2 regions of the Paenibacillus sp. FSL H7-689 genome follow, and region 2 is predicted to be linked to the other one. Evidence: riboswitches for the same ligand, from Rfam matches in the RefSeq annotation. Region 2 holds a riboswitch; the other holds the start of a gene.
What was found. Region 2 has a riboswitch for glycine ahead of sdaAB (L-serine ammonia-lyase, iron-sulfur-dependent subunit beta). Riboswitches for the same ligand answer to the same signal wherever they lie in the genome.

Region 1 (6,873 bases), on a different contig from region 2:
ATAGCGGGTTTGCACTTACAACAAGCAGGCCCTTGTGCGCATGCACGAGGTCGGCAGCCTGCTTCACATTTTCCACGGCACCAAAGAAGTTCGGACTCTGGATCATGACAGCAGCGGTATCGTCTGATATGGCGGTTTGCAGGGCATCCCAGTCAGTGACGCCATCCTTATAACCAATCTCAACAATCTCCAGACGGAGTCCGTGCGCATATGCCTGCAATACCTGACGGGCTTCCGGATGAACGGTACGGGATACGATGAGCTGTTTGCGACGAGTTGCCGCTGCGGCCAGATTACCGGCTTCCGCAAAAGCTGTTGCACCGTCATACATACTGGCATTGGCTACAGCCATACCGGTTAATTCACAGATGTAGGATTGAAATTCGAAAATGGCCTGTAGTTCACCTTGGCTGATCTCAGGCTGATAAGGTGTGTAGGCAGTGTAGAACTCGGAACGGGAAATGACATGATTGATGACGGAAGGAACATGATGATCGTATATGCCTGCGCCGAGGAAGCTGGCGTGTGTTTCGAAATTGGCGTTGGCGCCGGCTTGTTTGGACATGTGACGTGTCAGCGCATATTCATCGAGTTTGGAGGATACAGGTAGCTCGCCCTGATAACGAATCTCTTTTGGAATGTCCTGAAACAGATCTTCCAGCGTATCCACACCGATGGTTGCGAGCATGGCGCTCTGATCTTGTTCAGTCATGGGAATGTAACGGTGCTTGCTCATGCTTGATCAGCTCCTTGAGTAGGTGTCTTCGACGTACGTGTCCGTTTATGAAAAGGGGTCTTCACGACCTCGGCTTTTAGTTTCTTGCCGCGGATCTCAATCTCAAGCGGGGTTCCCAGCGCAGCGTATTTGCTGTCGATGAGGGCAAGCCCCAGATTACGCTTCAATGTAGGTGATTGCGTGCCTGTTGTCACTTCACCAATCTGTACGCCTTCGGCGTAAATCGGATAGTGGGGGCGGGGAATACCGCGCTCCAACACTTCGATGCCGACCAGTTTGCGGGCGGGCCCGTCAGTTTTTTGCTGTAACAAGGCTTCGTGTCCGATAAAAGGTCCGGCATTCAGCTTCACAAACATGCCAACGCCAGCTTCAAGCGGAGAGATAGTTGCCGACAATTCCTGTCCATACAGAGGGAGCTTTGCTTCAAAGCGCAGTGTATCCCGAGCACCGAGGCCTGTCGGTACAAGTCCGTGACCTTCACCGGCTTGCATTAATCCATTCCAGACCACAGCAGCCTGGTCCGCAGGAACATATAGTTCAAAGCCATCTTCACCGGTATATCCGGTACGGGACAACAGTAATTTTACTCCACATACTTCAGCATCCTGCACAAAACGAAACGGTTCAATCGAGCTTACATCCGTATCTGTAACTTTCCCGATAATATCTACAGCCAGTGGACCTTGCAAGGCGAGCAGCGCCGTTTGCTCCGAATCGTTGGTCATACTTACGCCGGGGATCAAGTGCTCTTGCAGCCACGCCCAATCCTTGTCGATGTTGGAGGCGTTAACCACAAGCATATAATGCTGATCTTCCAGCTTATACACGAGCAGATCATCCACCACACCGCCATCTGGATAACACATCAGGGTGTACTGGGCTTGACCGGGAACTAGCGTGGTCACGTCATTGGTCATCATTTGTTGCAAAAAAACTTCAGCCTGCTCACCCTGTACCGTGAATTCGCCCATATGGGATACATCGAACAGTCCCGCGCGCTCGCGTACCGCTTCATGTTCTTTCTGGATTCCGCTAAATTGTACCGGAAGCTCCCAGCCTCCAAAATCAATGCACCGTACGCCTTCATATTGCTGATATAGTGGGAAGAGTGGTGTTCTAAGCAAATCAGACATCAAATCACCTCGTCATGGGCCGTCAGCCGGCCGGATATACAATCGTGGATCAATGAACCAGAGTATTTTTAAATTTTCAGCTAGATATTTTCATCATATAAGTATGGTAAGGCAGCTATGGCAGCGCCATTCTACATCCTGTTTTTCGTTTTTTGGGAAAAAGGAAAAGGACAGGCCAAAGAATCGGCATGCCAAGTAGCACGCTGTATTCTAAGGCTCTGTCCCTTGTACCTGAGAGTTACCCCGCTACGTTGTGCAGCAGGTTTCCCCTTGGGTGATCATAACGCCCGCACAGGGCGAATAGATGCTCTCCAGAGTTGCGTCCCGTAAAAGTCCTTTTGCCTGAGAGATTCACCCCCGCTTATCGGTGGTTTACTCCTTCGGCGTTACCTCATGTACATCCCGAATCGGGTGTCACGGGTAATCTCTCCCTTTACATTCATCCGCGGGTATAACATAGTCCAATAAACACATTTACTCCTCTCATTAAAACGTGAATCCACTACTGATGTCAAGAACGATATCATTGATAATAATTTAAAACCGAATATTTAATTTATTTTTTATTTTATTGTTCGTGTATTTAAAAAGACTACGCTTACTATTCTAATATTCACCAGTATATGAAGAAAGAGTGTAATCCGGTTACAGGATTTAGAGGTGTTCAGCAAATAAATTGTGAGGTATCTTGACATTTGATTCATAAATATCATACGCTATGTTCTGGGAAAAAGGTTAAGGTCAAAGAACGCATGTACTCATTAATGAAAAGCGAGGCGGATATCGATGAGCGAATTGAAAAGTGATTTCCTGTACAGTGAAGAGCACGAATGGGTGCAAACCGTAGGGGAGGATACTGTACGTATTGGCATTACCGAGTTCGCGCAGCATCAGCTGGGTGACATTGTGTTTGTGGAATTGCCTGACCTTGAAACCAATGTAAAAGCAGAGGACAGCATTGGAACGATCGAATCGGTCAAAACGGTTTCGGACTTGTTCTCTCCCGTCACAGGTTCAATTATTGCAGTGAATGATTCGTTGCAGGACTTCCCTGAACTTGTGAACAGCTCTCCTTACGAGGAAGGCTGGATGATTGAGATCCGTGTTGAGGGAGATCTGACAGCAGCATTGTCTACATTGATGAATGCAGACGCGTATCGGAAACATACGGAAGAATAGTATCAACGAACTTGTACTTATTAACATATATTTTATAATTAAATGATATGAGCTTCATATTGTTTCGACCTGTGTGAGCCGGATGCTTGCACAGGTTTTTTGTGCTTTCCAAGAATGGTTTTGAATGTGGATTGAAGCAGATTGTGGATGTAAATCACCTGATTGGACCAAGCTATAGGTTGGAAAATGATTCTGGAAATGACAAAAGTCATAGGCAAGAAAATCCTTGTGTACCAATAGGTTCAGCCATTATGCATCCATTAAAACGATTACATAACCTAATGTTGTCATCATTGTTCATGACGAAAGTACGCTTTCATTTCATTGAACAGGAGAGCATTCTCGCTTAGGATTACAGCAGGGGAGAAATGATACCCCTTTCATAAATCATAATCACTTGATCCAAGGAGGATAATACAATGAGTAATTTGGACCAATCGTCCAATTCCAAAGGTGGGCTACGGGTTGGTGTTCAGCGTTTTGGCCGATTCCTGAGTGGTATGGTCATGCCAAATATGGGAGCGTTCATCGCCTGGGGATTAATTACGGCTCTGTTCATTCCAACAGGCTGGTTCCCTAACGAGACGCTTGCACAGCTAGTTGATCCGATGATCAAATATTTGCTGCCACTGTTAATTGGTTACACCGGAGGTACGATGGTGCATGGTCAGCGTGGTGGTGTCGTGGGTGCCATTATGACCATCGGGGTCATCGTGGGTAGTGATATCCCGATGTTCCTAGGTGCCATGATTGCCGGACCACTGGCAGCATGGATCATTAAAAAGTTCGATAAATCCATTGAAGGTAAAGTTAAAGCCGGATTTGAAATGCTGGTTAACAACTTCTCAGCTGGTATTATTGGCGGGATCTTGGGGATTTTTGCGCTACTGGGCATCGGGCCTGCTGTAGAAGCGATTAGCAAAGTATTATCTGCCGGTGTACAGGGCTTAATGAATCTTGGTTTGCTGCCGCTGGTCAACCTAATCATTGAACCAGGTAAAGTATTGTTCCTGAACAATGCAATCAACCACGGGATTCTTACACCAATTGCAACAGATCAAGCGAGAGAATTAGGGAAATCCGTATTATACATGCTTGAATCAAACCCGGGTCCGGGACTTGGTATCTTACTTGCTTACTGTTTCTTCGGACGCGGAATGGCCAAATCTTCTGCACCGGGTGCCGTAATCATTCATTTCTTCGGGGGCATTCATGAGATCTACTTCCCTTACATTCTGATGAGACCGATTCTGATTCTTGCCGCAATTGCGGGTGGCGTCGCAGGTACATTAACATTCATGCTCACCGGAGCAGGACTTGTTTCAGCACCATCACCGGGTAGTATTATCGCGTATTTCTTCTTAACACCAAAAGGTGGATACCTGCCGATGTTCGCAGGGGTGCTTGTAGCAGCCGTCGTTTCTTTCCTGGTTGCAGCAGTGTTGCTGAAAACGGGTAAACAAAAGGACGAAGATCTGGAGTCCGCATCCAGTCGGATGAAAGACATGAAGAGTCAAGGAACCGTGCCAAACGCTGGTATTACGGCTAATCAACGTGAAGCAGACAGAGCCGCAGATATGGCTTCTTCTACAGTCAAAACAGACGTGAAGAAAATTGTCTTCTCCTGTGATGCAGGCATGGGGTCAAGTGCCATGGGTGCTTCCATTCTACGCAAGAAGATGAAGGCAGAGGGGATTGACGTTACGGTGACCAATACGGCTATCAGTGATATCCCGCCGGATGCAGACGTGGTGATCACACAACAAGTATTGACCGATCGTGCCCGCTCCGTTGCACCGAATGCAGAACATATATCCATCGACAACTTCCTAAAAAGCCCGGAATACGATGCGCTCGTTGAACGTCTAAAGTAATTGCACGCATTTGTTTTCCCTGAGCCGGAGGCTGAGATATGAGTATTACCAAAAGACAACGTGAAATCGTGGAGTTCTTGCTAGAGCATCCACATGAAGTAACAGCCGGCGAAATCGCCGTTGAAGTAAAGGTCAGTACCCGAACGGTTCACCGGGAGCTGCAAATGATTGAACAATGGCTTGAACCTTTGGGTATGAAGCTGGAAAAAAAATCAGGAACCGGTATCCGAATCGATGCCGGTTCCGATGATCTGGCTGTATTGCGCCAGCAACTAGAGGGTAAAGAATATGTAGAGTTTACGCCAGAAGAGCGTAAGCTCTTCATGCTTTGCATCCTGCTGGATGAACCGGAGCCTGTAAAGTTACTCGCCTTGGCTTCGGATCTGAAAGTGACCGTATCCACCGTAACCACTGATCTGGACGATCTGGAGTCACGAATTCGTCAGGCGGGACTAAAGCTGGTTCGCAGACGAGGATATGGCGTCAAGATTAACGGAAGTGAGACGATTCATCGCACAGCCATAGCTGCACTTGCTCTGGAATTTCTGGATGAGTCCGACCTGTTCGGAAGACAGCCAGAACAGGGAGGCTCCATCGTAAACCAAAAATTGTTGGATATGATTGGACACGGTGATGTGCTTACGGTCGAAAATGCATTATGGCAACCAGACATCGAATGGCTGGAGAACATCCCGGAACGCCAATACATGAAGTTGCTGATTCAATTATCCGTAGCGGTTGTACGTATTCGTAAAGGCTCTGGCATTGGCCGTATACCTCCCCTGGAGAACAATGGAGATGAAGTCGCAGAGCAGGATGAGATGAAGGTTCCACCTTATATGGCTTCCCGCTTGTGTGGTGTGTTATCGACCCAGCTGGGGCTGACATTCTCCCAAGATGAGCAAGCTTATTTTCACAGACTATTAGTTGAGACAGAGCAGCGGATTCATTCTTCGCGGCTGTTGCCAATAGACGATTTGATTTTACTGGACAGGGTACATTCACTGATTGATCAGATGCAGGCGAGAACGCATTACGCCTTTCATGAGGATCGTTTGCTTCGTGAAGGTCTGCTTGGTCATATGCAACCTGTCATGGAGCGAATTGAAGGACAACAGATGATTCGTAACCCGCTACTGCAGCAGATTCGCAAGGATTATGATTCCCTCTTCGAAGAGGTCAAACAATCCGTGCATCAAGCTTGGCCAGGTACAGACGTTCCGGATGAAGAAATTGGTTTCCTGGTCATGCATTTTGGGGCTTCCATCGAGAGGTTACGTGCATTGAAACGGGAGATCAGGGCGATCATCGTGTGTACAAGCGGAATCGGCTCATCACGTATGCTCTCCAGCCGACTGTCCAAGGAGATTCCCGAGATTCGGATCATGGATAGCGTGTCCTGGTATGAAGCTGCCCGGATGCCTACAGATCAATATGATCTGGTGTTATCCACTGTTGATCTGCCGATGGATGAGCATCAGTATTACAAAGTGAGTCCACTGCTTACGGCAGAAGAGAGCGAACGTCTGCGTCATTTTATCCGAACAACAACATTACAACGACAGCATAATAAACCCCGTGAAGCCGAGGTTCAGACGACAAGTCGTTACTCGGACCCGGATGGAATGGAAGCTATTTTAGTTGAAATCGTCCGAATTATTGGCAAGTTTCAGGTGTATCCGTTGGATAACCAAGATATCGGTTTCTATAAAACCGTATATGCGATGTGCAACGTACTCCATGGATCTGGTGTGTTGAAGGAACCGGGGGAGATCGCAAAACGGTTGGAGGCACGTGAGGCAGTGGGGAGTCAGAAGATTCCCGGCACAAGACTTGCGCTGTTTCATACACGCAGTGAGGGGATCTACAGGCCGTCCATTAGCTTGTTTCAGCTCACTGAGCCACTCCTTCGTACGCCGGATGATCCGGCAGGAGTTACCCATGTCCTCTT
Region 2 (6,873 bases):
CTGTCTATAACATATGAATTCATGTCTTATTGAAACAATGTTCAAGCCTTTACGTTACCACACATGCTAATTATAGCTTATCCATTAACGTGGGGAATGTCATATTAATCAAGTCTACCAAGTACATACAAGTTCTACACCTGACGGGAGGAATTTCATTATGCTGCTGGAAGCCATCTATCATCAACCGAAACGAAACTGGGCCTATGCCTATGACCAAGATACAATCCATCTGCGCCTGCGTGCCAAAAAGAATGATCTGACCGAGGTACATGCCCTGACCGGGGATAAATATGCGTGGGATGCAACCAAAGCGCTGGTTCCCTTAACCAAGTTTACCTCTGACTCCATGTTCGATTATTACGAGGGTGAGGTGAAACCTCCCTACCACCGACTGAAGTACTCTTTTCTGCTCAAAAACGGAGACGAACAGATCTGGATGACCGAGACGGACTTCCAGGAAAAAGAACCAGACGACCCGGGCCGTATGTTCCAGTTCCCTTATATTCATGCCGGAGCTGTATTCACACCCCCTGCATGGGTTAAGGACGCGGTGTTTTATCAGATTTTCCCTGAACGATTCGCCAACGGCAACCCGGATATTAGTCCGGAAAAGGTAGAGCCGTGGGGTGGTGAGCCGACACCTTTCAATTTCTTCGGCGGTGACCTTCAGGGCGTGATCGACCATCTGGATTACATCAGCGATCTTGGCATTAATGCGATCTACTTCACACCCATCTTTGAAGCCACTACCAATCATAAATATGATACAGAAGACTACCTGCGGGTAGACCGGCACTTTGGTGACGCAGATACCGTGAAACGACTGGTGGAGCTGTGCCACGCACGTGGAATTCGCGTACTTCTGGATGCTGTGTTCAACCATTCCGGGAAGACATTTGCGCCGTTTGTAGATGTGCAGAAGAACGGAGAACAATCCAAATACAAGGACTGGTTCCATGTACACGAATACCCGCTGGACGTGAAGGACGGCATTCCAACGTATGAGACCTTCGGATTCGAAGCGCATATGCCAAAGCTGAATACGGAGAATTCCGAGGTTAAGGCTTATCTGCTGGAGGTTGCCGAGTACTGGATTAAGGAAGTGGGCGCGGACGGATGGCGGCTGGATGTGGCAGACGAAGTGGATGATGCATTCTGGCGTGATTTCCGCCGTGTAGTCAAAGCGGCTAATCCGGATGCCTATATTCTGGGCGAAGTATGGAACGAGTCTTCTTCCTGGCTGCAAGGCGACCAGTTCGACGCGTCCATGAACTATCCGTTTACCGATGCCGTGAATGCTTTCTTTGTGAAAAATACGATGCACGCCGAACAGTTCGCAAACTCCATCGGGCGACAGTTATCCCGTTATCCGCTTCAGGCCAGCGAAGTGGCGTTTAACTTGCTGGACAGCCACGATACCCCGCGGCTGCTCACGCTGTGTGAAGGCGACCAGCGCAAGATGAAGCTGGCTGCGTTATTCCAGTTCAGTTATATGGGCGCGCCGTGCATCTATTACGGAGACGAGATTGGCATGGACGGCGAACATGATCCGGGTTGCCGTAAATGCATGGAATGGGATGAAGCGAAGCAAGACCGAGAGCTGTTTAACTTTTATCAGAAACTAATCTCCCTGCGTCATGCGCATCCTGCCCTGCGTGCAGAAGGCACCGTTCGTTTCTTACAGGCTCGTCCCGATGGCAGCCAACTGGTATTTGAGCGACAAAATGAGGAGGAACGCATTCTGGTTCTGTTCAATCGATCAGAAGAGACAGCTATTGTCGAGCTTGAGGCCGGTGACGAGGAATGGACCGAGTTATTCGGCGGAAACCATCGCACCGCCAAGGAAGATGGCGTACTCGCCATTGAACTGCCCGCGTATGGATATGCTGTACTGAGTACTAGTCTCACATAAACACCAAGCTATATTTGCTTTTATACAAGACCGGACATGGGTCCACTTCATCGGAATATAAAAAACCAAATAGGCGCTCACAGACCTGTTCCGGATCTGATGAGTGCCTATTTGATTTTGACGTAATTCATTATGACCATGGATTACTCTGGCTGAACCAGCTGTTCCTTGAGCAACTGGATGGTGGCCTCATATTGTACAAGCCCCACTTGCAGACACAGACGCTGTGCAGGCGAAATACGTTCGCCGAATTCTTCCATCTGGCGCTGAAGTTCAGCGTATAACATTTCCTTTCGCTTCAACTGGCTGGATATCCAACCCGTTACGGTATCTTCATCCGCCAACTCTCCGAAATACAACCGCATCAGAAAATCAGAACGAAATACCTCAGCTTCCAAAGGACTCATTAAATAGGCGTGAAATTGCGCTGCTCCTTCAGGGGTCAATGAATACACGTTCTTATCAGGTTTCCCTTCCTGCTTAACCGATTCCTTAGTCAGCAATCCTGACTTTTCCATCTTCGCAAGTGTAGGATATATGGTGCCAAAGCTGGCATCAAAGAAAAATGAAAAATATTGTTCAAAGTACTGCTTGATCTCGTATCCGGAACTTGGCTGATTGTGCAGTATTCCGAGGATGACATGCTGCGTGTTCATCGGTGTACCGCTCCTTTCCATTCCCCTTAACGTATCACAATCAGTACCCCTTGTTCAATGTTCAGATGACGAAACGGTTGCTTTCAGAGCAACAGGCACAGCAGCAGTCTGGTCCTCCTTATGAGCTTCAGAACGTACCGGGCCGGAGCGTCTGATCCAGATGCTAAGGGCACCCAGAGTCAACGTTGCTCCCCCTATTACTGCAAGGAACAATACATCCCTGCCAATCCCGTTGCCCCCAAGCACAAGGTTCGTCATGCCTTCTACCGCATAGGTCGCCGGCAGATAATGACCGATCCCTTGGTAGAACTCAGACATTACATCGCGTGGAATCGTTGAGCCCGAGGACAACATCAGCAGAGGCAACAGCGCACTGTTTAACCAAGCCCCAGCATTGCCAAGCAACAACAAGCTCAACTGAGCCATGAGTATAAAAGATATGGTGACCAGCAACTGGAAAAGCCATAACATGAACCAACCATCTGCTGACGATACCCCCATAACGTGCATCATCCCCGACCCAACGAGCGAGACAATAAATGCAGCACCAACATTAACGATGTTGCGCGCCCAGAAACGCTCCCATTTCCCTGCCCTGTTACTCAGTTCACCAGATACTTTCTGCAGATTCATGCCAAGCAACATCGCTCCAGTAAACGTAGCCGTTACAATCAACATCGGTACCATGGAAAAAGAAAAATTATCAACAGGATTCAGTCGCTCCACTTCTGCCTCCACGCGTGAAGACAACCCAAGCGCCAGCGCATCGGACTGATCAGCAGTCATACCGGACTGATTCAGCACTCCGCGAATGCCATTCTCTTGTACTTCACGGTTCAACGTCGCTGTAACTTGTGCGGCTACGTTCTGCATCACACTTTTCACGGTAGCCACGTTTGATTCGTTCATCACATACTTCACTGTCATCAGTTTTGACAAGTCTTCTGCCTGTTGCATGAAACCTGATGGAATCTCAATAATCATGTACACATTCCGATCCGTTAACATCTGTCGTGCTTCTTGCATCGATTCAGATGGTTTGATCTCGAAATTCAGACCTGCCGCCAAAGACTTAGCCACTGGTTCAGCCGCTACCCCATCTTCATTCACGATGGTGACAGCCAATTGAGTCATTCTTTCGTTAACCTGGTCGTATCCGCTAAGCCAGATGATGTTAAAAAAAACCTGAAACAGCACAGCCGTAATTAAACCTACAATGGTGGCTCCGTTTTTCAAAAACAGTAGACTCGTCTGGAAAATACCTTTCATTCTATCCATCTCCTTTAGTTTTGTTTCGCTCTTTTATATATCTTATTGATATATGACAGTTGTTAATATATCTAATCGATATATAGATCGTCAATGTTTTTTTGTTTTTCTTCGTTGGAAAAAGACAAAAAAAGCCGATACATCTCTTCACCAGGAAGATTTGTACCGGCTTTTCATATCAATCCGATTTATGCCTTAGTTTCTACGTCATTTTCAGCAGGGGACTCAGCCTCAGGCTCGGCACGCTTTGCCTTTGGTTTAGCCAACTTCTGCATCATTTTGCGGCCGGTAGGTGTCTGGGCCAGTCCACCTTGGGCTGTCTCCCGGTGACGGCTCGGCATCGCACTGCCTACTTCCAGCATGACATCGATGACTTCGTCTGACGGAATGGCACTACGCACTCCGGCCAGGGCCATGTCAGCCGCAGCCAGCGCCGTAACTGCACCCAGTCCATTACGGACGATGCACGGGATTTCAACAAGGCCTGCGACCGGATCGCAGATAAGGCCCAGTGTATTTTTTAACGCCAAACCAACGGCATGAACGACCTGTTCCGGTGTACCTCCACGCAGTTCAACCATGGCACCCGCAGCCATGCCGATAGCGGAACCCACTTCCGCCTGACAGCCACCCTCGGCTCCGGAGATAAATGAATTGTTCGCGATAACATAACCAATCGCTCCCGCACAGAACAACCCGTTCACCAAATGTTCGTCCGTCCAGCCAAATCGCTCCTGTGAGCTAATAAAAACACCGGGGATGATGCCGCAGGAACCAGCTGTTGGTGTTGCCACGATCCGACCCATGGAGGCATTCACTTCAGATACACACAGGGCATACGCCATGGCAAGTGCGGAAGCATCTCCCGAGCAAGTCTCGCCCTTGCGAATGTACTCAGCCATTTTTTTGCCGTCTCCACCTGTTAATCCACTGCGTGATGTCGTATCTTCCGTTAGCCCTTTTCGTACCGCTTCCTTCATCACCTGATAATATTCAGACATCTGCTTCACAACATCCGCTTCCGGTGTATTGGTCTCCTGAACCTGCTCCTCGATCATCAGCTGAGCAATGGTTTTGGATTCTGCTGTACAGATCGTATTCAGCTCGTGCAAATGTTTAAACCGCATCCGAATCAACTCCTCTCTTCAAATCGATAACACGAATGTCCAGCACATGGTCCAGCTCTTTTAGACGCTTGAGCATATCAGGATTAGGCACACCATCCATTTCCATCGCGGTAAGTGCTTCGCCATCACGGGCTTTCCGGTCCACCTGCATATACCCGATGTTAACCCCGGATGAACTGATCGTGGACGTTACCGATGCAAGCACCCCTGCTTTGTCCGCATGTCGCAGAACGAGTGTTGGAAACTCACCACTAATCTGAACACGAAAATCATTCATCGAATGCACGGATACGCTTCCACCACCAATGGATGCACCGATTAAGGAGCAGGCACGTTCTCCATGCCACAACTCAATTTTGACCGTATTTGGATGAGGAGCAGGCAGGCCACTTGTATAAAACTCAACCTCCATGCCCGCTTCCTCTGCGTATTGCTCTGCATCCGGGATACGCGGATCGTCTGTGACATAATCCAGCAGACCGCCGATCAGTGCCAGATCTGTTCCGTGCCCCTGATACGTATCTGCAAATGAACCGTACAGGGTCAGCCGGGCACGATCTGGCGTACATCCTAGCCACTGACGAGCAATTCTTCCTAACCTTGCCGCACCAGCTGTATGTGAACTTGAAGGCCCCGTCATCGACGGACCAATAATTGAGAAAACATCTTTAAATCGCACCTTGTAACCCTCCATTATTAATCATGATTCATATTTGTAAAATGTATTCGTCATTTCGATCCCGGAGTTCCATCCACAATGTCCCTTATTTTGGATATGATGACATCAAAAAAGGACAGAAGAAGGCCCCAGGCCCTCTCTCTGTCCTCGATACCTGAGAGTTTCACGATCAGCAGTGTCTCACGACAAGGTGCATTGCCTGCGATTACAGACAAGTTCACCGGTCTGACTGATCATATACCCCTTGGGTGGCGCAATTCGCGCACTCTCCAGAGTTGCGTCCAACGATGGTACATTTACCTGAGAGATTAACCACTGCGCCGGGTGCGCAGCAGCTTGCTCCTTCGGTGCCTGAACACTAGCCATATTGCTCGGCTAACTCAGGTCTCTCCCGCTCGTTATCATCCGCTGTATTATCTTAATTCGATTCGAATTGGTATATTTCTAAATTTTTTATCAAGTATACCCATAGAGTAATGTACAATATCATATATGTCAACAAAAGTAACGTGTAATTATCATAAGTTCGATGTCTATTTTAACTGAAACGAATAGCATTCACATTTCTCACTTCCGCTGAGGCACTCGTGACGTTGCTAGTTGTCGTAAATTGGATACTTATCGTGTATGCATTAGTCGTTGTAGTCGGGGATGTATCCACGTAAGTGTTGGAGGAAAGAAACCTCAACGTTCCCGAAGCATTACCGGTTCGTGAGAGCTGCAATTGATTAATTAACACTCCGTTACGTCTCAGATTAATGTTATACGCAATACTCCAGTTAGACCCTACAACTATTGCTACTTGTGTACTATTATCGATTTTCACGCGTTGACCTGCTACTACAGGTACATTAAGTGTCTGAATCGTCGTTTCAGCTACTAATGAAAGACCCAACGCCGTGGTCTGGCTATCAGCAAACAAGGAAGAATCCGCAGGGGCAGAAGCTGCTGTCGATCCAGTAGCTCCTGTAGCCCCAGTGACTCCGGTCGCTCCCGTTGCTCCCGTTACACCAGCCGTCCCGGTTGTTCCCGTCGCACCTGTCGCACCTGTAGCCCCAGTGACTCCGGTCGTTCCCGTTGCTCCCGTTACTCCGGCTGTCCCGGTTGTTCCGGTTACGCCTGTCGCACCTGTAGCCCCAGTGACTCCGGTCGCTCCCGTTGCTCCCGTTACACCAGCCGTCCCGGTTGTTCCGGTTACGCCTGTTGCACCTGTAACCCCTGTGGCTC

Region 1: it holds a riboswitch for glycine, as region 2 does, so the genes downstream of both, gcvT (glycine cleavage system aminomethyltransferase GcvT) here and sdaAB (L-serine ammonia-lyase, iron-sulfur-dependent subunit beta) in region 2, are expected to answer to the same signal.

Annotation. Positions count from the first base shown of each region.
Region 1 is NZ_ASPU01000066.1:92,998-99,870, forward strand. It holds gene gcvPA (aminomethyl-transferring glycine dehydrogenase subunit GcvPA) at 1-736, opposite strand, end outside; gene gcvT (glycine cleavage system aminomethyltransferase GcvT) at 733-1,869, opposite strand; glycine riboswitch at 2,086-2,186, opposite strand; glycine riboswitch at 2,190-2,312, opposite strand; gene gcvH (glycine cleavage system protein GcvH) at 2,656-3,048, shown strand; gene C170_RS28640 (PTS mannitol transporter subunit IICB) at 3,468-4,922, shown strand; gene C170_RS28645 (BglG family transcription antiterminator) at 4,961-6,873, shown strand, end outside.
Region 2 is NZ_ASPU01000010.1:112,635-119,507, forward strand. It holds gene C170_RS06440 (alpha-glycosidase) at 161-1,915, shown strand; gene C170_RS06445 (helix-turn-helix transcriptional regulator) at 2,059-2,571, opposite strand; gene C170_RS06450 (YhgE/Pip domain-containing protein) at 2,626-3,840, opposite strand; gene sdaAA (L-serine ammonia-lyase, iron-sulfur-dependent, subunit alpha) at 4,029-4,967, opposite strand; gene sdaAB (L-serine ammonia-lyase, iron-sulfur-dependent subunit beta) at 4,957-5,646, opposite strand; glycine riboswitch at 5,786-5,921, opposite strand; glycine riboswitch at 5,926-6,050, opposite strand; partial or broken gene C170_RS29975 (collagen-like triple helix repeat-containing protein) at 6,185-6,873, opposite strand, start outside.